DNA from 4 places in the Streptomyces sp. CB03238 genome. Region 2 is predicted to be linked to each of the others. Evidence: riboswitches for the same ligand, from Rfam matches in the RefSeq annotation. Region 2 holds a riboswitch; each other region holds the start of a gene.

Region 1 (7,270 bases), on a different contig from region 2:
ACACCGCCCGGTCCGACGAGGAGGTGGTCGATCTCGCCTCTGCGGTTGGTGTACCCGCGGAACAAGAGCCATTCGTCCGACAGTTCTTGGAGCGCGTGGGTCACCGTGTCCTCGGCGAGCACTCCTGCTTCCTGCTGCGCCCGGCGGTGGAGGAGTGCCGGATCGATGACTGGTGCTTTGGCCTCCAGCTCGCGCACCTCAAAGTACTGCGTCAGCCGCTTGCCGAGCTGCCACCACCGCCGTGACGCGGCGTGCCGTGCTCGAAGGTCCGCGACAGCCGCTGAGTGCTCGGCAACGTCGTGATGGTGGCGTTCGATCGCCCCCTCGGTCTGCCGGAGTTGACGGCCGGGGTGGTCGGAAAGCACTTCGGTCAGCATCGTCGCAGTCTATGAATCCGCGAATGCGCTCGGCTACGAAAAGCGCGATGGCGTCCCGCCGGGTGGTGTGAGGGATCAAGGCACTGGGATTCGCAGGCCGGAGGCGGGGTTCCACCGCGCGAACGGTCTGACTCGCCTCAGCAGGGCGCATCGTGGGCCGCCGCTTCCGCGGCGATCGTCAGGGATTCAAACCGGAACGCGTAACCCTTGATCCCCTACACCACGATGCGGGGCACGACCGTGCGTCATCGGCAGGTGCGCTGCGACCAGGACAACTTGGCCGCCACGCCGCTGCCGACGTATGAACATCCACGGGGTCTTGTCCGCCAAGGCGCACTGACACTGGCCGCCCCGCTGGTCGGTGAGGCACTGCAGCAAAGTGCGGTCACGCTGCCCGACGGGCTGAATGATCTCTTCCAGCAACCCCAGCCGGTTGGGGTGACCGAGATCCTCGTAGGTCAAGTTGATCTCAATGCCGTACTTCGTATGGAACACCCCATTGGCCATGCAATCGACGGTAAGCACTTGCTAGGGAGGTCGAAAGAGTGCCGCGTCAAGTATGAGCCACCAGCGAAGTCTGGCGCGGCTCGGTCGTCGTGTCCGGGTCGCTGGTGATCAAGCGACGAGACCGAGGTCCAGCATCTTGGCGGCTTTTCCGATGGAGCCTGGCATGAGGTGCCGGTAAATCCTGAAGGTGAATGTCGAGACTCCTGTGGCCCATCCACTCGGCGACGTCAGTGATCGGGATGCCGTGGGTGAGGCAGTTCGACGCGAAGAAGTGGCGGAAGCTGTAGAGCACCATTCCTTGAGGGATGTCGGCTGGGTCGGCCTTCTTGATGATCTTCTGCCACTGATTTCCCAAGTAGTAGTAGGGGAAGGCTCTGGTGGAGTCCTTGGGATGTCGTAGGAGGTAGCCGTCCGTGGTGCCGTGCTTGTCTGCGTACCACTCGATGGTCTCTTTCACTCGTGGGAGCAGTGGGACGTCTTGTAGTCGCCGACCTTGCGGTGCTTCAACCTCCCGTACTGGCCGGTGGTCTGGTTGACCTGTTCGGTGATGCGGTAGACGTCGTCGGCGACGATGTTGTTGAGGTTGACGGCGGCGGCTTCTCCGTTGCGCATGCCGCAGCCGCTCATCAGGTCGGCGAACAACAGGAACGTGTCGTCGCCGGCCGTGCGTATCTGCCGTAGCTGGGCGACGGAGGGGATGACCGCGCGTGTCGGGTCGTACTGGGGTGGCTTGACGCCCTCCAGGGGGTTGTCGTCGTAGATGCCCAGCCGGTGGGCGTCCAGGAGGATCGCCTTCAGCTTGTCGAAGGCGTTCGACTGCGTGGCCAGACCGGCGCCGTTGCGCTCCATTGTGCGGATGAACCCGTCCACGACCTTGTGGTCGAAGGTGCTCATCCGGCGGCTTTCGAGAGCCGGGAGCAGGTGATGCTCCAGCAGAGAGTCCAGGTGCCGCACGGACGCCGGAGCGAGGTCGCGCTGGCCGGCCTTCCACTCGGCCGCGTACTCCCCGAAGCGCATCGCCCCGTACTTCGCCACCCGCTCGGCCTTCGCCCGACCATGCGGAGCCGCCTTCTTCGCGTTGTAGACATCCGTCAACCGCTGGATCGCCTCGTCCTGGGTGACGAACCCCGACTCCTCCACCTGCTTCCCGGCCCCGTCCCGGTACCGGACCTTGTACAGGTGCGGGCACTTCGACCACCTGGACCGCGGATGCTCGCAGTCCTTGAAGAACGTGCCCATACCGCGGGCCAGGGTCTTGCTCACCATGTGCCGGAGACTCCTCGAGGACCGATGCTGACGGTTTGCTGACCGCCGACGGTCCACGACATGCCTGACCTGCATTGATGCGCTGAGGTTGCAGTATGTGGTGGAACTTCGTGGGCCGGACCCACGAGGAGATCGCCCAAGCCCGCGCCGACTGGATGACCACCACCCGCTTCGGCGAAGTGGAAGGCTACGCAGGGGGCCGGCTGCCTGCTCCCGAACTGCCCCCGGTGGCGCTGAAACCGCGAGGAAGGGTGCGCTGACCTGCAATGGCGTGGTCGGGGGCGAGTGTGTACCCGGGCGCGGCAAATCTCACCAGGGTGAGGCGATCACTGATCGAGCCGGGGTGACCGGCGGGGCCCTCCGGTGTGCTACCGGTGTGTGGCCGGTCGCACACGGGTGAGCCTGGTGCCGGCGCTCGACGTGATGGGATGCTGCGTTCGACAAGCGACGGCGGAACGAGGAAGCCGGTGAGATTCCGGCACGGTACCGCCACTGTGCTGGGGGAGCGAACCCGCTATGGCCACGGCCCCGTTGAGGGCGGGAAGGCCGGGAGAGCGTCGATCCCGAGTCAGGAGACTCACGCCGTCGCACCTCGACGTACCGGGGCGGAGTTCCCCGAGAGAGGATGGTGGCACCCGTGTGCCCAGGTGCCCATGACAGCCTGTCCGAGCCGTGGATTCATGCCGCGCAGCCCCGACACCGACGTACACCGGACATCGTCCAGGCCCTCAGCGGGGCGGTACGCACGTGACGACCACCGACACCCTCAGGCGGGTCTCCGCCATCGGCCCCTACTTCGCGGTCTCCTGCGGGCCGAGGCCCGACTCCGCGCGGTTCCGGCCCCTGACCGGCCTCTACGAGAACCCCGAGCTGCTGGCGGCGTACGTTGCGGACGTGGGTGAGCGGCTCGGTACGGACCAGAAGCGGGTGGCCGCATCGACCCTCCACATCGGGACGGCGGCCCGCCTGTGGTCGATCGCCCTGGCAGGCGCCGCGTTGAGCGGGCGGGCTCCCGACCTCGCCCCTGAGCGGTTGTGGTGGCGCGCGGCCGAGTCCGGGCCGATCGACCTCTGGATGCCCGAGCCGGGCGCGGTCGCCGACGGCGAGCTGCATGACGCCGTCCACGCCACGGTACTCGTACAGAACCTCCTGCCCCTGGGCACCGCCCTTGCACGGCACTTCGGTCTGTCCGCCCACGTCATGCGCGGCAACGCCGCCTCCGCGCTCATCGGGGCCGTCCGGGTGCTGACCCTTCGTGTCCCGCACGCACCGCACTCGGCGTTGCGGCTCGCCGCAGCCCTGCTGAGCCGGGAACCGCTGGCCGGTGCGGGGGTGTTCACCGCCGAACCCCTCACCTACCGCCGCCGCAGCTGTTGTCTCTACTACCGCGTCCCGGGCAACGGGTTCTGCGGCGACTGCGTCCTCAACGGCGACCGTGCCTGACGGGCGGGAGGCAGGAGACGAGCTGCTCCTCGCCTCCCTGAATACGCAGGTGGAGCCAGGTGGTGCCGGCGGGAGCGCGGCCGGCCAGGTATTCCACGACGGGCTGGTGGGCCCGGGACCCATGGACGCCGCCCCGGCCTCACGGGCGTGCGTCAGCGTGCCGAGGACCCGTATGTGCGGGTGGCCGTCGGGCTCAGGGGTGTGGGCGCACGGCCGGATAAGGAGGCGCGTACAAGAGGGCGCCTCCTTATCCGCCGTTGGTACGGCAGAGGCCGCAGATTCCGACGAGCTCGAGGGTGTGTTCCACGTCGGAGTAGCCGGTGCTCCGGGCCACGTGGGCGACCCAGTGCTCGACGACGTCGGAGTCGAGCGGCTGACCGCGGCGGCAGCGGCGGCAGACGAGGTAGTGGCGGTGCTCTGCCACCGGCCGGTGACGGTAGAGGCGTTCCCCCATGTCGTCGCGTACGACGTCGGCGCCGCCGGCGCGCTCCAGGTCCTGCAGGGCCCGGTAGACGGTGGAGAGCCCCACGCGGATGCCGGCCGAGCTCAGTATCGCATGCAGTTCCTGGGCCGAAACGAAGTCGGAGCGTTCGGCGAACGCCTCCAGGACGGCCGCACGCTGGCGTGTCATGCGCCTGCCTGTGGGGGCTGTTGCCGCCACAACGGACTCCCTACTGCTGTGATCAGGGTCGATCGGCGCCTTCGCCCCGCCGGCACGGGCTCCGCGCCGCGGAGAGCCCGCAGACCCCCACGGGAGGCGAAAGGCCCGTAGGGGTCCGCGTAGGCCAGGGCGTCACGTCACCGCGAGGCGTTCAGTCCTTCCCGCTCACCGACGAGCGGCTGACCAGGCGGGCGCAGACGAGTGCTGCGAGCGTCAGCGCTCCGAGGGCCGCGGCCGTGCCCGGATATCCGCCCAGCGCCAGACCCACGCCGCCGAGGCCGGCGCCGAGGAAGACGCCGAAGCTCATCCCGGCGGCGTTGATGCTCAGCGCCGTACCCCGAAGCGAGCCGCAGCGTCGTACCAGCAGTGTGGTGACGCAGGCGGCCACGGTCGCGTGACCGGCACCGATGAGTGCGGTCAGGGGAAGGGCCAGGAGCAGGGAGTGGGTGAAGAAGACGCCCACCAGTGCCGCCAGTGCCACCAGCAGGGCGAGTGCCATGAGCCGTTCGCTGGGGAACTTCGGGCGCTCGGCGCTCAGGAGGCGGCCGGCGAGGAGGTTGCCCAGGAAGAACGAGGTGCCGCTCAGGGTCCAGACGACGGCGAAGACGCCCGGGTCGAGGCCGAAGCGCTCGTCGTAGAAGGCCGCGAGGTACGCGAGGTAGCCCATGAACGCCGCCGTCCGCAGCATGGCGACGCACAGCAGCGGGACCACACCGGGGAGGGCGCCCAGTAGCTTGAACGAGGCGAGGTAGCCAGGCTGCGGCTCCGCGGGCCCTTCGGGCTTCCCGGTACGCCGAGGACGGCGGCCTCGGAGGAGGAAGTACAGGGCGAGTACGGAGGAGACGGCGGCGATCGCCCACAAGTCCCCCTGCCAGCCCCACAGTACGGCCGGCAGCGCCACCAGGGGCGCGGCCAGGAGCGCCGTGAGCGACTGGGTCGCGGTGATGAGGGTCGCCGCCCGGCCCGCGGCGGCGTCGTTGTCGAAGCGGTCGGCCGCCGCGGCCGTGAGCGCCGGGTTGAGCACGGCCGTACCGGCGCCGACGAGCAGGCAGAAAGCGGCCAGCAGCAGGAACTCGCCGGTGGCGCCGAGGGCCGCCGAGAGGGCCAGCACGGCCAGCCCACCGGCCGCTGCCCACTCCTTGCGTACGCGGTCGATCAGCGGAGCCAGAGCGGTTCCCACGGCCAGGGCGGCGAGGCCGCCGAGGCCGCGCAGCTGGCCCAGGGCCGCGACGCCGCCGTCCGACGCGTCGGCGATGGGGACGAGGAAGGTGCTGTAGATGGTGAAGGGCACCAGCCCCACGGCGGAGGCGAGCATGAACGGCCACAGAACGCGCGTCATCCGCCAGTCGCTCGGTACGGCGTCGGCAGCCGCGTCGCTTGTCGCGCCGGCTCCGACGGGGGCTGCCGAGTTCTTGGTCTCGCTGCTCATGCGTTCGCCGCCCGGTACCGGTACAGCGCGGTCTCGTCGGCGCTGAACTGGGAGAAGGGGAAGGGCTCGGCGGAGAGCGCGGTGAGGCCCGCGCCCAGGAAGGCGCGCGCCACCGCGCTGCCGGTCTGGGCGTACACGACGAGCGGCATCGCGTGCTTGCGGCAGTGGTCCAGGATGACGTCGAAGCTGCCGTTGCTGAGAGTCATGCCCGTGGCTACCACCGCGTCGGCGTCGGCCAGTACCTGGGCCATGTCATCGGTGACCGGGTCGCCCCAGTTGGTGGTGCGCAGGTTGAAGTCGCAGGGAAGGGGGACACCCCCCTGGTCGCGTATCGCCGCGACCAGCGGGTTGACGACGCCTATCAGGGCGACCTTGGCACCGGCGGGGATGTCGAGCAGTCCGGCGACGGCCGCGTCCCTGGCCTCTGCCCGGGTCTCGGGCGTGCCGGTCGGCAGTATGACGGTCTCCGCGGTGGGGGCGCTGCGGTGCGGCTGGACGCGGGCGAGGTAGGCGTCGAGGGCGGCGATGCGTACGGGGGCCGAGTCGTGCCGGATCAGGTGGTCGAGGGTGTGTCCCGAGGCGTCGGCGCAGAAGTCGGGGGTGAGCTCGCCGGTCTCGAAGGACGAGGCGCCGAACGCGTCACCGGACCGCAGCAGCAGGTAGTGGTTGCGGTAGGTGACCTGGCTTCCGGCCAGTCGGGTGGTGTGGTGGAGCCAGAACGCGCTGGTGACGGCCAGCTCCTGGGGAGGCGGCCCGTAGGCGCCGTCGAGAACCGCCTGCTGGAGGTCGGGCACGGAGTGCGGCTGTGAGGAAGGCATGTCGGGTTCTTTCTTCTCTGTCTGCGTACGGGGGGTGGTCAGGGCAGGTCGGCGAGCCGCTCACGCCGGTACGGCAGCCGGTCGAGCGTCGGACGCCCGGCGGGCTGGAAGCACAGGAGCAGGGAACGGCGGTCGCGCGTGGTGGTGTTGGGGCCGGAGCGGTGCACGATGAGGCCGGGAAACATCAGGACCGAGCCGACCGGGGCCTCGACGGTCACCGCGCTGCCGGTATCGGTCCGCGAGGCGTCGACGAGCAGCCCGGTGGGTTCGGCACGATCGCGCGGTGCTGGTCCGGCCAGATGACTGCCCGGGACGATCTCCAGAGCGCCGTTGTCGGCGGTCACCTCGTCGAGGAAGACCATCGCGGTGGCGATGTCCCGGGCGTCGGGGCCCGCGCAGCAGTACCAGTACGGGTAGTCCTGATGCCAGCGGAACTCCGAACCGACGCCCGCCCGCTTGAAGTTGAGCTTCGAGGTGAACGGCCCCAGGTGGTCGGTGTCCAGCAGGCGGCGCATGGGTGCGGTGAGCCGCTCGTCGGTCCACAGCGCGTCGAGCGCGGGGTCCAGCTGCGTGACCGGGGACAGGCTGCGGACAGCGGGCGGACGGGCGTCCGGCTCCCAGTGGACGGTCGCCCCGTCCACCGTCTCCAGCCGGTGCCCGTCCGGCCACACGGTGACCTGTGTGTCCCCCTTCAGGGCGCGGCCGGTGACCCGTTCGAGCACGGACTCCGCGGCTTCGCCCAGGGCCGCGGTCTCGGCGGGGCCGAAGA
Region 2 (7,270 bases):
AGACGTTCGTGGATGAGCCGTGCCAGCGCGTGCAGGTCCGCGCGCAGGGAGCCGGTGTCCGGGGGTGGCTCGATGCTCATGTCGTGGACCGCGGCGGCGAAGAGCAGCTCCGCCTTGGAGCCGAACCGACGGTAGATGGCCGCCTTGCCCACGCGCGCGCGGGCTGCGGTCGCGTCCATGGTCACGCGGGCGTACCCCACTTCGGCGAGGAGCTCGCGCGCGGCGGCGAGCACCGCGTGGTCGATGTGGCTGTCCCTGGGGCGCCCCAGCTGTTGTCCGGAGTCCGGCATGGTGGCAGTATACGAGACCGCAGTTCCGGAACTCCAGTCTCAGAATGCTCGCCACCGCCCGCTCTCCCGAGGAGGATCCCCATGCTGGACAAGCGGCAGGAGACGCACGGCGCGCACCCGGTCCGACTGGACCACTGGCTTCCCGGCGCCCACTGGCGCACCCACCACGAGCGCGCCGTCGCGGCACCCGTGCCAGAAGTGGCCAGGGCGCTCAAAGAGGTGACGTTCAGAGAGACGAGGCTGCTGCGACCGCTGATGACGCTGCGCACCCTGCCCTCCCGACTGCTGGGCCACAGCGACGGGAAGCCGTTCGCGGGCGACGCCGACGCGATCGAGGGCATGAAGCGGATGGGCTTCATCGTGCTGGACGACGTGCCCGGCGGCGAACTCGTCACAGGCTTCGTCGGACAGCCCTGGAAGCCGAGCCTCCTCAAGGCGGTCGTCCCCGGCCTGAGCCCCGAGGAGTTCCTGGCGTTCGACCGGCCCGGATACGTCAAGGGGGTGACGGGCCTCTGGGCCGAACCCGACGGTGCCGGAGCGCGGCTGCGCACCGAGACCCGCGTGTACGCCACGGACCCGGGCGCGGCCCGCCGGTTCACGCCCTACTGGGTCTTCATCGAGCCCTTCAGCAGTCTCATCCGCCGCGACCTGCTGGCCGCGGTCGGCCGCCGTGCCGAACGCGCGGCCCCCGGCGGCCCCGGCGGTGACGCGCGCCGCCGGGCCTGACGGCAGCCGTCAGGTGGTCCTGGCCTTCGGCATGAGCACATGCAGGGCCCACTCGAGCGGACCGCGCCGGAGGGGCGTCCGGTGGAAGACGAACGCCCAGACGGCACACGCCACGAGCGAGACCCCGCAGAACGCGCCCAGCGCCGGCCAGCCGTGGTGCGGGTGCAGTTCGGCGCGCGCCACGACGTGGACCGCGTACACCGACAGGCCCATCGTGCCCACCACGGCCAGCGGGCGCAGCAGCGTCTCCAGCGCCCTGCTGCGGCAGGCGGCGACCACGAGGCCGAGGAGGAGCAGGCTCACGCCGATGTTGGCGACGGTCTCGAACGGCGTCTGGCTGTAGGGCCCGTCGACCAGCAGCCAGGCCCACGAGGTGCTGGGGATCGCGCCCGCCTGCCGGGCGAGCACGGCCTGCACCGGGTCCGGGGCGTTCACCGCGTACGCGTGGCTCTCGGCGATCGCCCGCAGCAGCGCCTCGCGCCCGCCGCCCGGGCCCAGCGCCAGCGCGGACAGGCCGTGCCCGGCGAGCGTGACGAGCGCCCCCCAGCCGATGAGACGGCGACCGACACCCGGCCGGCGCAGGTCGGCGATCCGCCCCAGGGCCATGCCGACGACGACGTACGGGAAGTACGTCAGCAACGGGTACGCGCCGGACAGCAGCAGCGTGTCCAGCGCGCCGGTGAACCCGGACCAACTGGTGACGGCCTCGAAGCCCGGGTAGCGCCCGCGGCCGATGACGCGGTAGCCGAAGTACGGCCCGAGGACGTACGACAGGGCGGGGCCGAGGACCACCGACACCGCCGCGACCGCCGTGAGGGCGCGGGTGCCCAGCCGGGCGAGCGGCTCGGCGGCCAGGAAGTACAGCGCGAAGAACGTGAGGATCACGGCGATCCCCGACCGCAGCTCCGTCAGCGCGAGCCCGAGCGCCGCGAGCACGGCACACCGGACGATCGTGGAGCGCAGCGCCCCGGCCGGCTTCGGACGGGGCCGGGTGCCACCACGGGAGAGCGTCAGGGACAGTCCCGCGATGAGGGTGAAGATGGCGGGGGCGCGCCCGTCGAAGGCCACCAGCAGAAAACCCGCGCCTTCGGGCTTCGCGGGCGGGCCGATGTGCGCGGCGAACATGGCGAACACGGCGATGGCGCGGGCCACGTCCACGCTGACCAGTCGCCCGGTGGGCAACCCTGTCGTGGTGGCCGTGTTTGCCGTGGATGTGTGCGTCACCGTGCTGATCCGCCCCCGCGGTCTTCGTCCTATTGTCGGTTTATTTGTATACGCATGGGTGGCGACGTCATCGGCCGGGGGTGCCGCCCAGCTCCGCGCGCAGCGAGCGCGCCGCCGCGACCAGGTTCTCCAGCGACGCCCGCGTCTCCGGCCACCCACGGGTCTTCAGACCGCAGTCGGGATTCACCCACAGCCGCTCCGCCGGAATCGCCCGCAGCCCCTCCCGCAGCAGGGCGGCCATCTCGTCACTGCCCGGAACGCGGGGCGAGTGGATGTCGTACACCCCCGGCCCGATCTCACGCGGATAACCGGCAGCGCGCAGCTCCGCCGCCACCCGCATGTGGGAGCGGGCCGCCTCCAGACTGATCACGTCGGCGTCGAGGTCGTCGATCGCGGCGAGCACGTCACCGAACTCGGCGTAGCACATGTGCGTGTGGATCTGGGTGTCCGGACGTACGCCGCCGGTCGCGAGCCGGAACGCCTCGGTCGCCCACGCCAGGTAGGCGGGACGGCCGCCGGCACGCAGCGGCAGGGTCTCTCGGAGGGCGGGCTCGTCGACCTGGATGACCGAAACGCCCGCCGCCTCCAGGTCGTTCACCTCGTCGCGCAGCGCGAGGGCGACCTGGCGGGCCGTCTCGGCCGGTGGCTGGTCGTCACGGACGAAGGACCAGGCCAGCATGGTGACCGGACCGGTGAGCATGCCCTTGACCGGCCGGTCGGTCAGGGACTGGGCGTACCGCGTCCAGCGCACGGTCATCGGCTCGGGGCGCGAGACGTCACCGGCGAGGATCGGCGGGCGGACGTAGCGGGTGCCGTACGACTGGACCCAGCCGTGCCGGGTGGCGAGGAACCCGGTGAGCCGCTCGGCGAAGTACTGCACCATGTCGTCGCGTTCGGGCTCGCCGTGCACCAGGACGTCGATGCCGGCCTTCTCCTGGAAGGAGATCACCTCCCGGATCTCCTTCTCGACGCGCTCCTCGTACGCGGCCGGGCCGATGCGCCCCGCCCGCAGATCGGCGCGGGCGGTCCGCAGCTCCGTGGTCTGCGGGAACGAACCGATGGTCGTCGTGGGCAGCAGCGGCAGGCGGAGGTGGGCGGCCTGCGCGGCGGCACGCCGGGCGTACGGCTGCGAGCGGCGCGTCTCCGAGTCGGTGACAGCCGCGGTACGGGCCCGTACGGCGGGGTCACAGGTGAGCGCCGAGCCGGCCCGGGCACCCAGGACGGCGCGGTTGGCGGCCAGTTGGGCGGTGATGGTGTCGGCGCCCTCGGCCAGCCCGCGGGCCAGGGTGACGATCTCGTCGGTCTTCTGGCGGGCGAAGGCCAGCCAGCGGGCGACCTGCGGGTCCAGGTCACGCTCGGCCGCCACGTCCAGCGGGACGTGCAGCAGCGAGCAGGAGGCGGCCACGTCGACCCGCCCGGCGAGGCCGAGCAGCGTGCCCAGGGTGGCGAGGGACCGTTCCAGGTCGTTGATCCAGACGTTGCGGCCGTCGACGACGCCCGCGACGAGCCGCTTGCCCGGCAGGCCGCCGGCGGCGGCCAGATCGTCCAGGTTGGCGGCCGCCGGACCGGTGAAGTCCAGCGCCAGCCCGTCCACGGGCGCCTTCGCCAGCACCGGGAGCGCCTCGCCGAGCCGGTCGAAGTACGTCGCGACCAGCAGCCGCGGCCGGTCGGTGAGGGCACCGAGGTCACGGTAGGCCCGGGCGGCGGCGTTCAGTTCGGCCGCCGTACGGTCCTGGACGAGCGCGGGCTCGTCGAGCTGCACCCACCCGGCACCGGCCGCCCGCAGATCGGCCAGCACCTCGGCGTACACGGGCAGCAACCGGTCCAGCAGCGTGAGGGGTACGAAGCCGGCCGGCGCGTCCGGGGCGGGCTTGGCGAGCAGCAGGTACGTGACGGGCCCGACGATGACCGGCCGGGCGGTGTGCCCGAGGGCCAGCGCCTCCGTCAACTCGGCGACCTGCTTGGCCGAGTCGGCGGCGAACACGGTGTCCGGACCGAGTTCGGGCACCAGATAGTGGTAGTTGGTGTCGAACCACTTGGTCATCTCCAGCGGCGCCACGTCCTCGGTGCCCCGGGCCATGGCGAAGTACCCGTCCAGCGCGTCGGCGGCCACCGCCTCCCGGTGACGCACGGGAACGGCGCCCACCATGACGCTGGTGTCCAGGACATGGTCGTAGTACGAGAAATCGCCGGTCGGCACCTCATGGACACCGGCCTCGGCGAGCCGCTGCCAATGCGACCGGCGCAGCCCGGCCGCCGTGGCCCGCAGCTCATCGGCCGGAATACGGCCCTTCCAATAGCCTTCGACGGCCTTCTTCAGTTCCCGGTTCGGGCCCTGGCGCGGGTATCCGTACACGGTGGCGGTCACGGCACTCTCCTTCGCGAGTCGTGTGGGGCGACCCGGAGACCGGTCGCGGACACGCGAAGGAACGGCGGGCACGCCTCGGCCCGCTGCCACCGCCGACCCGCCCACGAGGTCACCGAGATCTCCGTACGCGTGTCTCACGTACGGGCAGTGGCAGGTCTTCGGACTCGCGAGCGCGCCTCTGCTGTGCAGGAGGCACCTACTGGCCGTCGCTTCCCGGACCCGTGTGGTGGACCCAGTGCTGATGACGGCGGTCGTTCCCGCTCACCGCTGCGGGGCAGTTCCGGATTCGCACCGGATTCCCTCTTACGACGCGCCTGCCTGGCTGACAGGGCGAACCAGCTGCACCCCTCACCCTAAGCGCTGCCCATGCTCCACAGCGCACGAATCACGCCAACCCCGCTCCGGGGGAGCGGACCGTTCGTCAGCCGCCCAGCCCGTGCCCCAGCCCCGGCGTGACCGGCAGCTCCACCAGCCCTGACCCCGGCGTGCCCGCGAACGCCGCCGGCGCCAGCGGCTCCTCCTCCACCAGCAGCGGGCCCACCAGGTCCGGCGGAACCGTGGCGTGCGGCAGCGCCGCCGACAGATGCGCGGCCGCGAGCGTCGCCACGCCCAGCTCCGGCATCGTGCCGACCTTCACCGCGAGCCCCGCCGTCTCGGCCAGCGCCGCGATCTGCCGCGCCCGGTACAGCCCGCCCACCTTCAGGATCTTGATGTTCAGTACGTCGGCGGCGCCCCGGCGAACCACCTCCAGCGCGTCGTGCGCCGACTGCACCGACTCGTCCGCCATCACCCGCACCCCGCCCCGCGCGCGCAGCGCCGCGAGTCCCTCCAGGTCCCAGCGCGGCAGCGGCTGCTCCACCAGGTCCAGCCCGGCGTCCGCGAGCCGGGCCACCGTACGGGCCGCCTCGCCCGGGGCGTACCCCTCGTTGGCGTCCAGCGACAGCTCCACCGACTCCGGCACCGCCTTGCGTACGGCGGTCACCAGCTCCACGTCGAGCGCCGGATCGTCGCCGCCCTTGAGCTTGATGTGCCCGAACCCGGCCGCCGCGTACCGGGCCGCCTCCTCCACCATCTCGTCGACCGTGCCCAGCCCCACGACCCACGTCGTCGGCACCGGCCCGCCCACCCGCCCGCCGCCCAGCAGCAGGTGCGCCGGCCACCCGGCGGCACGCGCCGCGAGGTCGTGCAGCGCCAGGTCCAGCGCCGCCTTGGCCAGGTGCTGGCCCCGGATGGCGGCGTCCATCGCGGCATGCGCGCCCGCCAGGTCGCGCGGGTCACGGCCGACGAGCGCCGGAGCGACATGTTCGGTCACCGCCGCGCTGAGCCCCGCGAGAGTCTCGCCGGTGTACGCGGTCATCGGCGACGCCTCGCCGAAACCCGATGCCCCGTCGGCCGTCCGGACCTCCACGACGAGACTGACGAGGTCGGGGCTGGTGCCACTGCTGATGACGAACGGGCGGCGATAACGGGCACGGACGACACGGGTGTGGAACGAGGCGATTTTCACGCGCGAGCTCCTTCGTCTCCGCCGTACGGCGTTCCCACCGTGGCGGCCTGCGATGTGGGGGGTTTCGGCCCAGGCCGTAATCCGCGATCCACGGGCTACAGACGGACCTGGTAGACGATCGGGGGACGGCCGGTCTGCCCTTCCTGGCGACTGCCGGTCGGTACGGCTATCCCGGCCCGCTCCAGCCGCTTGAGGATCCGGCGGGCCGTGCGCTGCTGCACGGACAGGTGCTCGGCGACCCGATGGGCGGTGACCCCCGCGCCCCCGTCCGCCGCGGTCAGCTCCCGCAGCCGGTCCAGCGTCTGCGGGTGCAGGCCCACCCGCCGGGCCAGCAGCGCGGGCCCCTCCGCCGGCCTGGCGTGCGCGGCGTGAGCGGCGCCCACGGGATGCGCGGTGCCTGCGGGGTGAGCGGTGCCCGGGGTGCCTGCGGTGCCTGCGGCGTGCGCGGGTGAGCCCGCGGGTGAGCTTGGGGAGCTGGGTGAGCCCACGGGGCCGATTGCGCCACGCGAGGCTGGCGCGCCTGGGGTGCCGGTGGAGCCGGGCGCTCCCGCGGAGTCGCCCGAGCCTGGTGAGCCTGCGGAGCCGGTCAAGCCAAGGGAGTTCGGCGAACCGGCCGAACCGGCCGAACCGGCCGAACCGGCCGAACCGGCCGAACCGGCCGAACCGGCCGAACCAAGGGAGTTCGGCGAACCGGCTGAACCAGCCGAGCCGGCTGAGCCACCTGAGCCGGCCGACCCCGCCGACCCAGCCCCACCCGCCGAGCCGTCCGCGCCTGCCGAGTCCGACGCGCCATCCGAGCCGGCCGACCTCACCGAACCGACCGCGCCCGCCGCGCCGTCCGCGCCCGCCGACCCAGCCCCACCCGCCGACCCGACCGCGTCCACCGCGCCCGCCGAGCCGACCGACCCCGCCCCACCTGCCTCACCCACCGACCCCGGCGCGACGCCCGCCGCACCCGGCGCGACACCCGCCGCACCCGGCGCGACGCCCGCCGCACCCGGCGCGATGACGATGTCGACGTCGTCAGCCATCGACACCACACCCGCCGCCGCACCCGCCGCCATGCCCACCCAGCGTGCCCGGTTGACGGCCCGTCGGGCCAGTGCCTCGGCCTCCGCCGCCGTACGGCCCACACCGAAGCCCACATGCGCGGTG
Region 3 (7,270 bases), on a different contig from region 2:
CGACCGACTCGACGCGTGACGCGATCGTGGTGCCGCAGCTGTATGTCGGCTATCCCGGTGTGGCCTTCGGGGGCTACGTCGCGGGCCTGCTCGCCCAGCGTGTGGAGGCCGGGACCGTACGGGTGGACTTCCGCGGTCCCGTGCCGGTCGGGACGCCCGTGCGGATCGCCGGAACGGCGGACGGCGGCTGCGAGTTGGGGCACACTGGCCGGCCGCTGGTGACGGCGGCGCCCGCTCGCGGGCTGCTGCTCGACGTGCCCGAAGCGCCGTCCTGGGACGAGGCGTCGGCGGCGGCCGAGGCGTTCCGGGCGGACCCGCCCGACGGTGTGATCGACTGCTTCGGCTGCGGTCTCCGTACGCCCGGACGCGGCCTGCGCCAGCATTGCGCCCCGGTGCCGGGCCGCTCCGTCGTGGCCTGCGGCTGGACCCCGGGGCCCGCCCTCGCCGGCCCGGACGGCCTCCTCCCGCCGGAGCTGGTCTGGGGCGTCCTGGACTGCCCCGGCAACTGGGCGGGCCGCCTGCTCGGCACCCAGCGACCGGGCGCGGTCACCGCCTCCCTCACGGGGACACTCCTGCGCCCGGTGGTCGCGGGCGAGCCGTGCGTCTCGTACGCCTGGCTGCTCTCCGAATCGGGCCGCAAGCATCACATGGGCGTCGCCCTCGCCACGGCCTCCGGCGACCTCTGCGCCCTGGGCGAGTCCCTCTGGCTCGACCCGCGCCCCCAGGGCTGAGCTATCACCTCACGCGCCGTGTCCGAGCCGCAGCAGGGCCGCACGGTCCACCTTGCCGTTGACCGTGCGGGGTAAGTGCGGCAGGACCAGGATGCTTTCGGGGACCATGACGGCGGGGAGCAGTTCGGCCATCCGCGTCCGCAGGGTTCGTTCGTCGGCGAGGTGTTCGGCGGGTGCCGTCGCAGGCGGTGTGGTGGAGGCGAGGGCGAAGGCGATCAGGCCCGTTCCCGTGTCGTTGGGGACGACGACCGCCTCGCGGATGCCCGGCTGGGCCTCCAACCGGGCCTCCACGGCGCCGAGTTCGACCCGGTGGCCACGGATCTTGACCTGGTGGTCGCGGCGGCCGACGAAGTCGAGTGTGCCGTCGCGGTTCCAGCGGACGAGGTCCCCGGTCCGGTACATGCGCGCGCCGTCGACGTCGGCGAACGGGTCGGTGAGGAAGACCTGCCGGGTCGCCTCCGGCCTGCCGTGATAGCCGTGGGTGACGCCGGCGCCGCCGATGTACAGCTCGCCGGTGACGCCCACCCGCACCGGGCGGCGTTCCTCGTCGAGTACGTACAGCCGGGTGCCCGGGACCGGTCGGCCGATGGTCACGGGCCCCGGAGCGTCGAAGCGCGCATAGCTGGCCCAGACGGTCGCCTCGGTGGGACCGTACTCGTTGACCAGCGCCACCTTCGTGCCGGACAGCAGCTCGAAATGACGGTGCAACAGTGACTGGGGGAGCGGCTCACCCGCGACGGTGACCGTGCCGAGGGAGCGCAGAGCGTCCAGGCCCAGGTGCTCGGCCGCGTCGAGCAGGACGGCATACAGGGACGGTACGCACAGCAGGTGGGTGACGCCGTGCCGGGCGACGAGCCGGACCAGCAGGCCGGGGTCGCGTACCTCTTCCGAGGTGGCGACCACCAGGTGGCCGCCGGCCGTGAGGGTGCCCCAGATCCCCGCGACGGAGGAGTCGAAGGCGAGCGGTGACACGAGGAGGAACACCGGCTCGCCCGGGTACACCGTGCGGCGGGCCGAGGTCGAGGCGGCGAGCTCACGGTGACCGACCAGGACGCCCTTCGGCTCGCCCGTGCTGCCGGAGGTGTAGATGAGGTAGGCGGTGTCCTCGGGTCCCGCGTCCTCGTACGACGCGGGCGTCGCCCGCGGCTCGTCGGGCCGGTTGAGCTGGTCCTCCTCCGTCCAGCTGCCCCGCACCAGCACCCGCGGCAGACCGGGCGCGACGGCGCGGGACGCCGTCAGCGGTGTCACGGCCAGGGCGGTGACACCGCCGTCCGTCAGGACGGAGCCGATGCGCGCGTCGGGGTGGGCGGTGTCCACGGGCACGTAGGCGGCGCCGCAGCGCAGTGTGCCGAGCACGGCGGCGACCATCGCCAGGGAGGGCTCGGCCAGGACGCCGACACGGTGTCCGCGCGTGACGCCGGCCGCGGCCAGTCCGGTGGCGACGTGGGTCGCCCAGGAGTCGAGCTGCCCGTAGGTGACCGACGCGCCACCGCTGCTCACGGCCACGCGCTCGGGGTGGGTCCGCATCCACTCGGTGACGCGTACGTGGACGGGCACGGTGTCGGTGTCCGTGTCCGTCAGCTCCTCCCCGTGGCCCAGGGCCAGGAGCGTGTCCGGACCCACCTCCTCCGCCGGGTCGGGGAGCAGGTCCGCCAGGGCCGTCGCCGCGGACGGTACGGACTCGCCCACGGGGGAGGGGCGGCCGGGGCCCCGCGGGTCCGCCGCCGCGTCGAGCTCCGCGAGCGACCGCTCGATGGCGTGCAGGGTGGGGTCGTGGCGCAGCATGTCGCGGTGGCTCACCTCGACGTCGTACGCGCGGAAGTCACGGAAGCCCAGTTCCGACCAGTCGCGGTCGTCCTCGCCCATCAGCGCCACGTCGTCGGGGTGGTAGCGGTCCGGCGTGGCGAACAGACGCACCGGGATGTCCTGGAGCCGGGGCCGGTAGCCGGTGACGGCCGTCCAGAGGGATCCGTACACACGCAGACGCGCTTCGAAGGAGGCGAGGTCCGCTTCGAGGATGTCCTCGCTCCTGTCCTTCAGCGCGTGGAAGACCTGGGCGGCGTCCAGCTCGCCCGCGGGCACCTCCAGGCCGGTGGCCGCGGCGATGCCCGCCAGGCGCTGCTGGATCAGCTCTTCGAGGACGAGAGGCCGACGGTAGAGCGAGGTGTTGAACAGGGAGACGGACAGCACGTTCCAGCCCCGGGCGCGCAGCTCGCGCGCCAGCTCGTAGGCGAAGGTGCCACCGGAGCAGTAGCCGGCCAGGTGCAGGGTGCGGGGCAGCGCGGACTCCTCCACGACGCGCACGAAGTCGGCCGTCATCTCGTCCAGGACCGTGAAGGGCAGGCCGTCGCGCGGGTCGAGCCCCCGCGCCTGGAGCCCGAACACGGGGCGGTCGAACGGCGCCCCGCCGAAGCGCTGCAGACCGATGACCCCGCCCCCGCCCGAGGGCAGGAGCAGCAGAGGCGCTCCGGCGCCCTTCTCGTTGAGCGTCACGAGCCGCTTGCCCGACGCCGGTACGCCGCGCCGGATCCAGTCGCTGATGCCCCGGAACGTCTGGGCGTCGAACACGACCTGCACCGGGAAGTCCGTACGGAACGCCTTGCACAGTGCCGTGGTCAGGCGTGCAGCGGCCAGCGAATTGCCACCGGAGTCGAAGAAGTTGGTGTCGAGTGACGGGGGCGTCGAACCGAGGACGCGGAACCACTGTGCTGCCACGACCACTTCCACGGCATCGCGTTCGACGAAGGACGACATGGTGGGGGACTCCCTTGGATGACGGGGCGGATCAGGGATGCGGGTGGAGACAGGGACACGGCTACGACTACGGCTGGTCCGCGGCTACGGATACGCACGCCGGTCGGGCTCGCCATGGGCGTGAGCGACGGCGGTACGGAGGAACGCGCTGCGACGGGTGTGCCTGCGGGTGCGGCTGATGACAGCCGGCTCTCCGCGCAGTACGCATCGCACAGTTCATGGTGGCCGGCTCGCCCCCGGCACACCCGCCGGACCCTAGCAGATGGTTCGAACACGCGTGTGTGGCAAGGGCTTTGAGCGAGCGACGTCACATGCGCTTTACAATCCGGCGGGAGTGTGCAACGTTTTCGATCAGCGCCGGGCTCGTGCTGGAGGCGCCGACAGCGGTCGCACGTCCCGACCGGACCGACCGACCATCGGTCGACCAGGACCGCTCCGCACGTACACACCACCGTTTCGGGGGAAACGACGATGAAGACGCCGCATTGGCATCGCTCGCGCAGGCTTGCCGCCCCAGGGGTACGGCAAGCCGATTGACGCGGCCTCCACCCGTGTAGGGTGACGCTCCATCGCCGCCAACTCCCTTCGGGTTCACGGTCTTTGGACTGCGTCGAGCGAACACACAACTTCACCGGGGCGGCAGGGCCCAGGAAGCCGGTGCGAATCCGGCACGGTCCCGCCACTGTGACTCAGGCTCCGCCTGACAGTCAGGAACTGACCTGCCGCCTTTCTTTCCGACCGCTTAGGGGACGTGGAGATCCCTGAAGGAGGCATTTCGACATGGCACGACCCATCAGTACACGCCACCGGCGCATCTCGCGACGCACCTGCTCACCGTGATCTGAGACCGGAACCATCCGAGTCCGGAGCGCCTGCCTGCCTGCCCGGCCGGCGAAAGCTTCGGCGAATGGGTCGGCGAATGCCTCGTTGAACGCATTCCACCGACACACACACCGCGCCCACCGTGCCCGCCGCCCCGGGCGCGCGCGGCGTTGGGGACGCGTCCTGTCAACCACCCGCCCGGAAGGGGCTGTTCGTCTTGCTCGTTCCCCGGCTCCCGAGGGCAGGCCATCGACCATGACCGACCTCGCGACCCCACCACCCGCTCTCGTTCCCCTCCGCCGCAACTGGAGGTTCCAGAGCTACTGGCTGGGCACCACCGTCGGTGCCATCGGCACGTCGATGTCCCTCCTGGTGTATCCCCTCCTGGCACTGTCCCTGACCGGGTCGCCCCTGCAGGCGGGACTGCTCGCGGCGACCCAGTCCGCCACGGCCGTCCTGCTCGGCATACCGGCCGGTGCGCTCGCGGACCGGTTCAGCCGGCGCAACCTCCTGCTGTCCTCCGAGGCGCTGAGAACACTGGCGACCGCGGCCGTCCTCGTCGCCGTGGCCACGGGCGCAGCGAGCGTCGCCGGGCTGTTCGCGGCGGCGGCCGTGCTCGGCGTCTCCGGTGCGATCGGCATGCCCGTACGGCGCCTGGCGCTGCGCTCCATCGTGCCGCCCGAGCAACTGCGCCAGGCCCTGAGCCAGGACGAAGTACGGGTGAACATCGCCATGCTCGCCGGGCCGCCGCTGGCCGGGCTCCTGTTCGCGGCGGGACCGGTCCAGCCCTTCGTCGCCGTGCTGGCCTGCTACGTGGCGTCGATGGGCTCCGCCTTCCTGACCCGGCTGCCGGCGACCGGGCAGCAGCCAGGCCCGCTCAAGCCGTCCGTCCTGTTCAAGGGCGCGACGGTCGGCCCCCGGATCGTCTGGAGGGACGCGGTCCTGCGCGCCGTCACGGGGCTGATGACGATCGAGAACTTCATCTTCGCCGCACTCAACCTGATACTCATCAACCACTTCCAGCGGCAGGGCGTCGACGCACGCACCATCGGCCTGGCATTGTCGGGTGAGGCCATCGGCTACCTCACCGGCGCGGCTCTGGTGACCCGGCTGCACCGCCGGTTCCGCCCGGGTGTGCTCCTGCTCGGTGTCGTGTGGACCTCCCTGCTGGTGACGGCCGCCCTGCTGCTCCCCGCCTCCCCGATAAGCGTGTTCTGCCTGCTCTTCCTCATCTCGCTGGGGAAGCCGGCCCTGTACGTACTGATCGACGTCATCGTCTTCCAGCAGGTGGACGACGCCGTCCGTGGGCGGGTCATCTCCGGCAGCTTCACCGTCCTCGCCGTAGGGGGTCCGCTCGGAAGTGCCGCGGCCGGGCTGCTGCTGGGGCACCTCTCGCACCACACCGCGATCGGGCTCCTCTGCCTGGTTCTTGTGATCCCCCTGTGCGCGGCGACCGTTTCCCGGAAGCTGCGCCGCGCCGACTGGCCGGACCAACCCTAAGGACACGCACGTGAACGCAGAACGACCGCGTCCCGGCACCCTTGACGCGACCGCCGTCCAGGACCTGGTCCGCGCCCAGGCCGCGGACGTACTGGGGCACCATCCGGTCCACGCGTCGGACAACTTCTTCGCCCTGGGCGGGGACTCCGTGCGGGCCGGGCGTCTGGTGATGCGCCTGGTGAAGGCGCTGCCCGGGGACGGTGCCGTCGACATCCAGGACGTCTTCGGTGCCGCCGACTTCGCCGACCTGGCCGCGCGGATCGACGCGCGCCTGCGCGACGCCGCCGCGGCATCGACACCGGCCACCGGTGACCCACTGGACGTCCATGACACGCGCGCCACCGGCGGATACGTCGAGTCGTCCCCGGAGCACGCTCCGGGCCGCCGGCCCGTACCGCTGTCGTACGGTCAGCTCCGCAGGCTGCAGCGGGACGCCGATTCCGTCGGGGCGCGCATCCCGCACCATGTCTCCACGTCGTTCCGGATCCACGGGCCTCTGGACCCGGCCGGCCTCGAAGCCGCGTGCCACGCGCTCGTCGGACGGCACGAGGCGCTGCGTACGGTCTTCGAGCTCGACCTCCGGCACGGCCGGCACCGGGCGTACCGGCTCGATGCCCACCAGCTGGACCTCTCCCGCCTGTTCCGGGTACGGCGACTGCCCTCCGAGGCGGAGGTGGAGGACGAGGTGACGGCCGAGCGGACGGCCCTGTTCGACCTGGCCACCGAGGCGAAGGTGCGGGTCCTGGTGCTCGTCACCGGCGAGGACGCGGCCACGGTCGTGGTCACCGCCGAGCACCTGGTGTGCGACGGGGACTCCTTCGCGATCCTGCTCCGGGATCTGGCGGCTCTGTACAACGCCCGCGTCACAGGCGCACCGCACGATGCCGCACTGCCGCAACTCCCGCCGCGCTGCTGGGCGGAGGAGGAGAAGCGCCGGCACCACGCCGCACTGGAGGAGCGGCTGGCCCACTGGCGGAGCCGGCTCGACCCGCTGGAGGCGCTGCCTGAGGTCCGGCTCACGGGCATGCGGGATCCTGACGTGTGGCCGACGACCGCGGCCCAGGTGCACGGCCGGCTGTCCGCCGCCACCGTGCGGCGGCTGCGCGAGACATGCGCGGCCGAGTCGGCGACGCTGTTCTGCGGGTTCGTCGCGGCCCTGGCGCTGGCCGTCCTCGACGACGCGGGCCACACCGTGCCGGGCATGGTGAGCCCGACGTCCGGCAGGCCCGCGGGCTGGGAGGACGACGTCGACTGGTTCGCGACCTCGGTCATCCACCGCTTCCGCATCAACACACAGCTGACCGTCGGCGACGTGGTCCGCTCGGCGAAGCAGTCCGTCGCCTCGGGCCTCACGCACTCCGTGCCGCTGCCGCTGCTGCTGGAGCACCTCCAGTTCAACAGGGACCTCGAGCAGCGCTGGCGCCCCTGGCTGTACCTGGCGGTCGACGCCGAGGACGGCTCGC
Region 4 (7,270 bases), on a different contig from region 2:
GCGCCGCATCGTCCCCCGCCCCCGTCGACCACCACAACCGTACGGTGGGACCCTACTCGCCGACCGTCGGCACCGGCCCTACGCCCCCCGTACCGCCGAAGCCCACTCCTCCAGCTCCTCCGGCGTACGCGGGCCCGGTTCCTCCGCGCCCAGCAGGCCCCGCTCCCGGAGCACACGCGCCACCGCCATGCCCCACGGGCGGCGCAGGCGTGCCGCGTCCAGCAGGGCGCCGTCCGCCAGCAGTTCGGCGACCGGGCCGGTGCGGAGGCCGTCCGGGGTGAGCACCGCCGCGTCGTCGGCCCAGCGCAGCGCCAGGTCCACGTCGTGCGTGGCCATCACGACCGTCGTCCCGGAGGCCCGCAGCCGGTCCAGGACCGCCAGCAGCCGTTCCTGGCCGTGCGGGTCGAGGCCGGCCGTCGGCTCGTCGAGGATGAGGACCCGGGGTCGCATCGCGACGGCGCCCGCGATAGCGGCCCGCTTGCGCTGCCCGTACGACAGCAGGTGCGTCGGCCGGTCCTCCAGCGCCGTGATGTCCAGCGCCTCCAGGGCCTCGCGCACCCGCTCCCGTACCTCCGCCTCCGTCAGCCCCAGGTTCATCGGCCCGAACGACACGTCCTGGCCCACCGACGCCGCGAACAACTGGTCGTCCGGATCCTGCACGACCAGCTGCACCGTCGTACGCAGCCGGGTCAGCCCCGCCCTGTCGTACGACACGTCCCGCCCCTCCAGGCGCAACTGCCCGCTCGCGCACCGCAGCCCGCCGCTCAGCAACCGCAGCATCGTGGTCTTGCCGCTGCCGTTACGGCCGAGCAGCGCGATGGACCGCCCCTCGGGCACGGTGAAGTCGACGCCCCGCAGCACGGCGGGGCCGTCCTCGTAGGCGTATCCCGCACCGACCAGTTCCACGACGGCGTCACGATTCATGGCAGGAACCTTTCGAGTACGAGAGTCAGGGCGACGAGACCCGCGAGCAGCGCCGCGCTGGCGCCCAGGAACCGCCCGGAGACCGCCACCTGCGGTACCAGCACCCGCAGCGTTCCGACGTAACCGCGCCCGGCCAGCCCCGTCTGGAGCCGCGCCGCCCGGTCGAAGGCGCGCACGAACGCCGTCGCGCCCAGGCCCGCCAGCGACCGCCAGGTGGCTGCCCGGCTCGTCAGCCCGAGCCGCGCCGCCTGCGCCTCCCGGATCCGCCGGACCGCGTCCAGCAGCAGGAAGCTGATCCGGTACATCACCAGCGCCACATCGACGACCGGCGCCGGCACCCCGGCCCGCACCAGCCGGGGCAGCACGTCGGACACCGGCGTGGTGAACGCGAACAGCAGCACGCCGAGCGAGGCCGCCGACGTACGCAGCAGCAACTGCCCCGCGTGCACCAGCCCGTCCGGCGCCGGCGTGATGAACCCGCCCGTCCCACCCACCTGGAACAGCAGCGGAACCGCGCCCGTCACGCAGAAGCCGAGCGGGATGCGCCACGCCCGCCACAGCTGCCGGGGCGCGACCCCGGCCGGGCCGAGCAGCACCACGAGGGTCGCGGCGGCGACGAGCACGGCGCCCGGCCACGGCGGCAGGCACACGGCCAGCGCCGTCAGGCCGAAGCCCAGCACGGCCTTCTCGCACGGGTGACGGCGGCGCCAGCGACTGCTGTGCGCCGCCGCGTCGATCGGCAGCATCGGCGGCTAGACGGAGGGCTGCCGGCCGCCGGCCCCGGTGGCCTCGGCTGCGTCGGGGCCCGACGGCCCCGCGTCCACGCCCGCCCGTGCCTCGCCCTGCCGGCGCCCGCGCCGCAGCCCGAAGTAGTACGCCAGCACCCCCGCCCCGATGGCGGCCTGGAGCGCGAACAGCGCCGACTCGACCTCGCCGGACGGAGGCTCGTACAGCGGGCTGAACCACGGCTCGTAGTCCGGCTTCAGCTCGGTGATGGCCGTCTCGGCCTGCGCGTCGGCGCCCGTGAACGGCTCCTCCTTGTGGTCACCCATCCCCAGCGCGAGCGGGAGGACGGCGAGCGCGACCACGACGAGCAGCAGCAGCGTATTGATCTTGGCGTTACGGCTCATCGGGCCACGGCCTCCTTCTTCATCGGCAGGACGCCGAGCCGGGCCAGATCGCCCTTGCTGGACTGCGTCAGCAGCCGCATCACCAGCACGGTGAGCAGGCCCTCGCTGACCGCCAGCGGAATCTGGGTGACCGCGAAGATGGAGCCGAACTTCGCCAGCGAACCGGCGACACCGCTGCTCGGGTCGGGGAACGCCAGCGCCAGCTGCACGCTGGTGACACAGTACGTGGAGAGGTCGGCGACGAACGCCCCGAAGAACACGCTGACCATCAGCGGCACGTCAAAGCGGCGCAGCAGCCAGTACACCCCGAACCCGGCCCATGGGCCGACGATCGCCATCGAGAAGGCGTTGGCGCCCAGGGTCGTCAGGCCGCCGTGTGCCAGCAGCAGCGCCTGGAAGAGCAGGGTGATGGTGCCCAGCACCGCCATGATCGGCGGCCGGAACAGGATCGCGCCGAGTCCCGTACCGGTCGGGTGCGAGCAACTGCCCGTCACCGACGGAATCTTCAGGGCAGACAGGACAAAAGTGAAGGCACCGGACGCACCGAGCAGGAGAGTCGATTCGGGATGGGCCTTGACCTCCCGGGTCAGGGCCCGTACGCCGTGGGCGACGAAGGGAGCGGCCGCGACGGTCCAGGCGACCGCGTGTGCAGGGGGTAGATACCCCTCGGCAATATGCATGGTTGGGAGACCCTCTCCAGCACCTCGTGGATGGACAACGCGCCTTGGCCGGTCTCCTGGCTGACGGGATGGCATGGGGTATGCCGCCGCGACTCCGCCTTCCCGGACCCCGCGGTCTCCCGCGGTGTTCCAGTGGCTTTCCCGGGGTGGTTTCCCAGGGAGTGGAGCCGGACTTCCCGATCACAGTGGCGAGGGCCGCACCGGTACCGCACCGGTTTCCCGTACACCAAGGCCCTGTGACAGTAGTGCGTTGACCAGGTACATCACAACCCGCGCACCAGCGCGGGCGTCCGGTCGGCACCGGCCGGCGCCGGCCGGGCCGGGCCACGACGGGCCGGGCGCAGCCTGGCCGGGCCAAGACGGTGCTCGCCCGCCCGGACAGCCCGAAGGCCCTGCCGGGACGTCCCGGCAGGGCCTTCGGGTGCGGCAGACGGCTCGAGAGCCTCAGCCGTGGGAGGGGAAGTGCCTCACCACGGTGTCCGGGCCGGGCGACATGATGGTCTCGTGCCCGTCCTCGAAGCGCACACGGTAAGGCGGCGTGCCGTCCGACCCCAGCACCTCGATGATCTCTGCCGTACGGTTGCCCTGCCCGACGATCCGTCCATGGACGAGCAGCCTGTCACCCACGCTGGCCTGCATGATCGTGCCTCCTGCCGATTCGGTTCCGGTCGCGGGAGGAAATCCCCGCGCCGGCATGGCCGCATGCACGGTGTCACTGGATCGGAGGAGTCGATCCCTCGCGCCGTGGTGGGGGTGGTGAGGGTGTGACATTGCGGTGCCGGGGCGCTGCTTGGCGAGGGGGGCGCGTCAGCGTGATCTGGCGGACGAGTTGCTGGAAGCAGGCCAGCGCCGCGACGGCGGGCAGGGCGGCTGCGGCCGCATCAGTGATGGTCCGTGGGGCCTGCGCCACGCAGAGTATGACGGCGATGGTCGAGAACAGCAGTACGACGCACCAGGAATGGGCCGCGCGGCGCCTGTGGAGGGCCGCTCTCAGAATGGAGAGGGACGCGACCATCCAGGGGCCGTAGACGAGCAGAGGCCACCAGCCGACCACATGGCGGGGAGTGCGCGGTTCGGCGACGTGGCGCAACGGGTCGTAGGTGACCATGCCGCCGTAGACGCTGACCATGGAGACGATGACAGCAGCGAGCGCGGCAGTGAAGAAGCTCCCTGTCTGCAGGGGAGTGAGCGCGCGTTTCCTCGGGGAGACACGGCGGTGGCTCGGGGTGGGGGGCCGCACCGGTGACAGCTGGGCGGTGATCTGTTCCAGGCCGGCCAGTGAGTGGTCGGCTTCGAACGCGTCATGGGCGGTCTCCTGCACCGGTACCGCGGACGCGAACGCGTCGACGTGCTCGGGAGGCACGGACTCCTGCAAAAGACAGGCGAGTTCCTCCGCCGGGTCCCAGAGCGGGTCCAGCGGACCCAGGGGAGGCAGCGGCTGACGGCCGGCCGCACGATAGGGCCGGCTCTCGGGCGACGGCGGGGTGGGGAAATCCGACGGTGAGTGAGAAGAGGGCTGGTCCCGGCGACTGTGCGTCTCATACATGACAGCGCTGTCCCGGGAACTCGCCGCCGTGGACGGCGACCGGCTCAAGAGCCTGTGATCGGCGGTCGAACTCGGCCTGAATGCGGCTCATCGCCATCAAGAAGTCCTCCAGGACCGAGGAGGAGTAATGCAATTCGATGCACTGGCTGTCATTGTGCAAAGTCGCGCTTTTGCCGACGGGATATGCGCCGAACCTCTGGGTCAATGTCCATTTACCTGCCCGAGTGGCCCGAGGGCGGTTGTCCCAACCTCCTCCGAGGAAGCCGCGAGGAGACGAGACAGGTGTTGGTGCGGTGGTCATAGTCCCCCTAACGCCTTCGATCATGATCCGGATGCGCGTCACTCGGGTGACGCCATTGGGGCATATGGGTGCTTCGACGGGTCTTTTATCGGACTGTGGCGTGTCTCGGACACGCCAGTAACTCGCCCTTTTGTCGCTCGTGGTCGACCAACGAGCCGGGCGGAACGCCCGTTGGAATGATGAATCACCTTCCGGCAAGTCATATTCTGCGCCGGAAAAGCCGCTTCTCCTGTAAGTGGCGAGCGCAGCGGAAACCCTGACCGGCCGAAACCGGGCCGCGCTGCGGTGTGGGCCGAGTCCGCCGGTCACGGACGTCGTCGAGCGTCTTGGCCGTGCGCGGGACACCGTTCCGTCCGCGTGCGGGAGAGGCCAGGGGCCGCCGCCCCTCTTCGGCAGCGCCTCGCCTCACTCCTTGCGGTAGCCGTACGCCTCGGACGCGGCCGTCGCCACCGCGTCCAGGTCACCGCCCGCCGACGCGGTGACCACCGCCGCCACCGCGCCCTCCACGAACGGCGCGTCGACCAGCCGGGTCCCGTCGGGGAGCTCGTCGCCCTCCGCGAGCAGGGCCTTCACCGTCAGGACGGCGCTGCCGAGGTCCACCAGGACGGCCACGCCCGCCCCGCCGTCGACCGTCGTCACCGCCTGGGTGATCAGCTCCGCGCTGGTGCCGAGCCCGCCGTCCGGCGTGCCGCCCGCCGCCGCCACCGGCGCCGTCACCCCGCCGCCCGCGAGGCCCCGGGCCAGATCGGCCACGGAGGACGCGACCGCCGCGCTGTGCGAGACGAGCACGATGCCCACCCGGGCGCTCACCGGGGCCCCTCCGCCCCCGCGAGGGCGGCGATCAGCAGGGCCGAGGACGTGGCGCCCGGGTCCTGGTGCCCGATGCTGCGCTCACCGAGATAGCTCGCCCTGCCCTTGCGGGCCTGCATGGGTACGGTCGCGAGGGCGCCCTGGTCCGCCGCCTCCGCGGCCGCCGCGAACGACTCGCCGAGCGACTCGGCCAGCGCCTCGACGGCCGGCTCCAGCGCGTCCAGCATCGTCTTGTCCCCGGCCTTCGCCCCGCCGAGCTCCGCCACCGCGGTCACGCCCGCGCGCAGCGCCTCGGCCAATTGCACGGGCGCCACCTCGGCGGCGTCGCCCAGCGCCTTGCCGGTGCGCCGCAGCAGCGTCCCGTACAAAGGACCCGACGCACCGCCGACGGTCGAGATCAGCTGTCGCCCCGCCAGCGTGAGCACGGCCCCCGGCGTCCCGGCCGGCTCGCCCTCCAGGGCCTTGACCACGGCGGCGAAGCCGCGTTGCAGATTGGCGCCGTGGTCGGCGTCACCGATGGCCGAGTCCAGCTCGGTGAGCCGGTCCGCCGCCCGGTCCACGGCGGCGGCCGCGCCGGTCATCCAGCGCCGGAAGAAGTCCGCGTCCAGCATGGCCGTCACCGTCTCACCGTCCCCAGCGGAGCGCGGCGGTCCGCACCGGCGCGTCCCACAGCCGCAGCAGTTCCTCGTCGGCCTGGCACAGGGTCACCGAGCAGCCGGCCATGTCGAGCGAGGTCACATAGTTGCCGACGAGCGTACGGGCCACGGCGACGCCCCGCTCGCCCAGCACGCGCTGGACCTCGGCATTGAACCCGTACAGCTCCAGAAGAGGTGTCGCGCCCATGCCGTTCACCAGGACCAGCACCGGCCCGCCGGGCTTCAGGTCCTCCAGCACGGCGTCCACCGCGAAGTCGGCGATCTCCCGTGAAGTCATCATCGGCCGCCGCTCCCGGCCCGGCTCGCCGTGGATACCGATGCCCAACTCCAGCTCGCCGGGCGGCAGGTCGAACGTCGGGCTGCCCTTCGCGGGCGTGGTGCAGGCGCTCAGCGCCACGCCGAAGCTCCGCGAACTCGCGTTCACCCGCCGGGCGATCGCCTCCACCCGTTCCAGCGGCGCGCCCTCCTCGGCGGCCGCGCCCGCGATCTTCTCCACGAACAGCGTCGCCCCGGTTCCGCGCCGCCCGGCCGTGTACGTACTGTCGGACACGGCCACGTCGTCGTCCACGAGGACCTTGGCGACCTGCACGCCCTCGTCCTCGGCGAGCTCGGCCGCCATCTCGAAGTTCAGCACGTCACCGGTGTAGTTCTTGACGACGAACAGCACCCCGCGCCCGCTGTCCACGGCGGCTGCCGCGCGCACCATCTGCTGCGGAACCGGCGACGTGAACACCTCGCCCGGACAGGCCGCCGCCAGCATCCCGGGCCCGACGAACCCGGCGTGCAACGGCTCGTGCCCGGACCCGCCCCCCGACACCAGCGCCACCTGCCCGGCGACGGGCGCGTCCCGCCGTACGACGACCCGGTTCTCCACGTCCACGGTGAGCTCGGGATGCGCGGCCGCGATGCCGCGCAGGGCGTCGGCGACGACGCTCTCGGGCACGTTGATGAGCATTCTCAACGGTATCTCCCAGTTGTGCCGTGGCCTTTCAAGCCGCCAGGGACGTTTCTGTGGTGCCTGATGCCGCGGGCTTCGCCAGGAGCGCGTCGGCAGCCGCGAGGGCGTCGGCGATCGAGCGGCTTCCGGTCACCACACACAGCGTGTAGGTGACGTCCTCCAGCTCTCGTTGCCATGCCGGCTCACTCTTCTCCGCCAGTGCGATGCGTGCACTCGCGTATCGGGCAAGCAGCGTTCTCACACAGCGCGGGTCCGGAATCAGCAC

Evidence for each region. Region 2 has a riboswitch for cobalamin ahead of metE (5-methyltetrahydropteroyltriglutamate--homocysteine S-methyltransferase). Riboswitches for the same ligand answer to the same signal wherever they lie in the genome.
Region 1: linked by a shared signal. The riboswitch ahead of BKD26_RS25170 ((2Fe-2S)-binding protein) and the one ahead of metE (5-methyltetrahydropteroyltriglutamate--homocysteine S-methyltransferase) in region 2 are both predicted to bind cobalamin.
Region 3: linked by a shared signal. The riboswitch ahead of BKD26_RS25085 (MFS transporter) and the one ahead of metE (5-methyltetrahydropteroyltriglutamate--homocysteine S-methyltransferase) in region 2 are both predicted to bind cobalamin.
Region 4: linked by a shared signal. The riboswitch ahead of BKD26_RS30005 (energy-coupling factor ABC transporter permease) and the one ahead of metE (5-methyltetrahydropteroyltriglutamate--homocysteine S-methyltransferase) in region 2 are both predicted to bind cobalamin.

What each region holds. Positions count from the first base shown of each region.
Region 1 covers NZ_NBCN01000014.1:103,055-110,324, reverse strand. The annotation lists gene BKD26_RS25190 (nuclease-related domain-containing protein) at 1-377, opposite strand, end outside; gene BKD26_RS25185 (hypothetical protein) at 564-884, opposite strand; gene BKD26_RS41540 (hypothetical protein) at 931-1,341, opposite strand; gene BKD26_RS25180 (hypothetical protein) at 1,338-2,150, opposite strand; partial or broken gene BKD26_RS25175 (pirin family protein) at 2,246-2,410, shown strand; cobalamin riboswitch at 2,567-2,750, shown strand; gene BKD26_RS25170 ((2Fe-2S)-binding protein) at 2,898-3,593, shown strand; gene BKD26_RS25165 (transcriptional repressor) at 3,841-4,224, opposite strand; gene BKD26_RS25160 (MFS transporter) at 4,406-5,683, opposite strand; gene BKD26_RS25155 (DUF364 domain-containing protein) at 5,680-6,501, opposite strand; gene BKD26_RS25150 (phytanoyl-CoA dioxygenase family protein) at 6,540-7,270, opposite strand, start outside.
Region 2 covers NZ_NBCN01000013.1:57,137-64,406, reverse strand. The annotation lists gene BKD26_RS24130 (TetR/AcrR family transcriptional regulator) at 1-290, opposite strand, end outside; gene BKD26_RS24125 (hypothetical protein) at 372-1,016, shown strand; gene BKD26_RS24120 (heparan-alpha-glucosaminide N-acetyltransferase domain-containing protein) at 1,026-2,198, opposite strand; gene metE (5-methyltetrahydropteroyltriglutamate--homocysteine S-methyltransferase) at 2,308-4,608, opposite strand; cobalamin riboswitch at 4,740-4,963, opposite strand; gene BKD26_RS24110 (enolase C-terminal domain-like protein) at 5,030-6,115, opposite strand; gene BKD26_RS41505 (hypothetical protein) at 6,211-7,270, opposite strand, start outside.
Region 3 covers NZ_NBCN01000014.1:84,662-91,931, reverse strand. The annotation lists gene BKD26_RS25095 (hotdog fold domain-containing protein) at 1-731, shown strand, start outside; gene BKD26_RS25090 (amino acid adenylation domain-containing protein) at 741-3,485, opposite strand; cobalamin riboswitch at 4,106-4,227, shown strand; gene BKD26_RS25085 (MFS transporter) at 4,563-5,807, shown strand; gene BKD26_RS25080 (condensation domain-containing protein) at 5,818-7,270, shown strand, end outside.
Region 4 covers NZ_NBCN01000021.1:7,379-14,648, reverse strand. The annotation lists gene BKD26_RS30025 (hypothetical protein) at 1-9, opposite strand, end outside; gene BKD26_RS30020 (ATP-binding cassette domain-containing protein) at 79-924, opposite strand; gene cbiQ (cobalt ECF transporter T component CbiQ) at 921-1,670, opposite strand; gene BKD26_RS30010 (energy-coupling factor ABC transporter substrate-binding protein) at 1,677-2,054, opposite strand; gene BKD26_RS30005 (energy-coupling factor ABC transporter permease) at 2,051-2,734, opposite strand; cobalamin riboswitch at 2,763-3,008, opposite strand; gene BKD26_RS30000 (DUF1918 domain-containing protein) at 3,179-3,373, opposite strand; gene BKD26_RS29995 (DUF2637 domain-containing protein) at 3,447-4,169, opposite strand; gene dhaM (dihydroxyacetone kinase phosphoryl donor subunit DhaM) at 4,987-5,391, opposite strand; gene dhaL (dihydroxyacetone kinase subunit DhaL) at 5,388-6,002, opposite strand; gene dhaK (dihydroxyacetone kinase subunit DhaK) at 6,016-7,008, opposite strand; gene BKD26_RS29970 (DUF5133 domain-containing protein) at 7,037-7,270, opposite strand, start outside.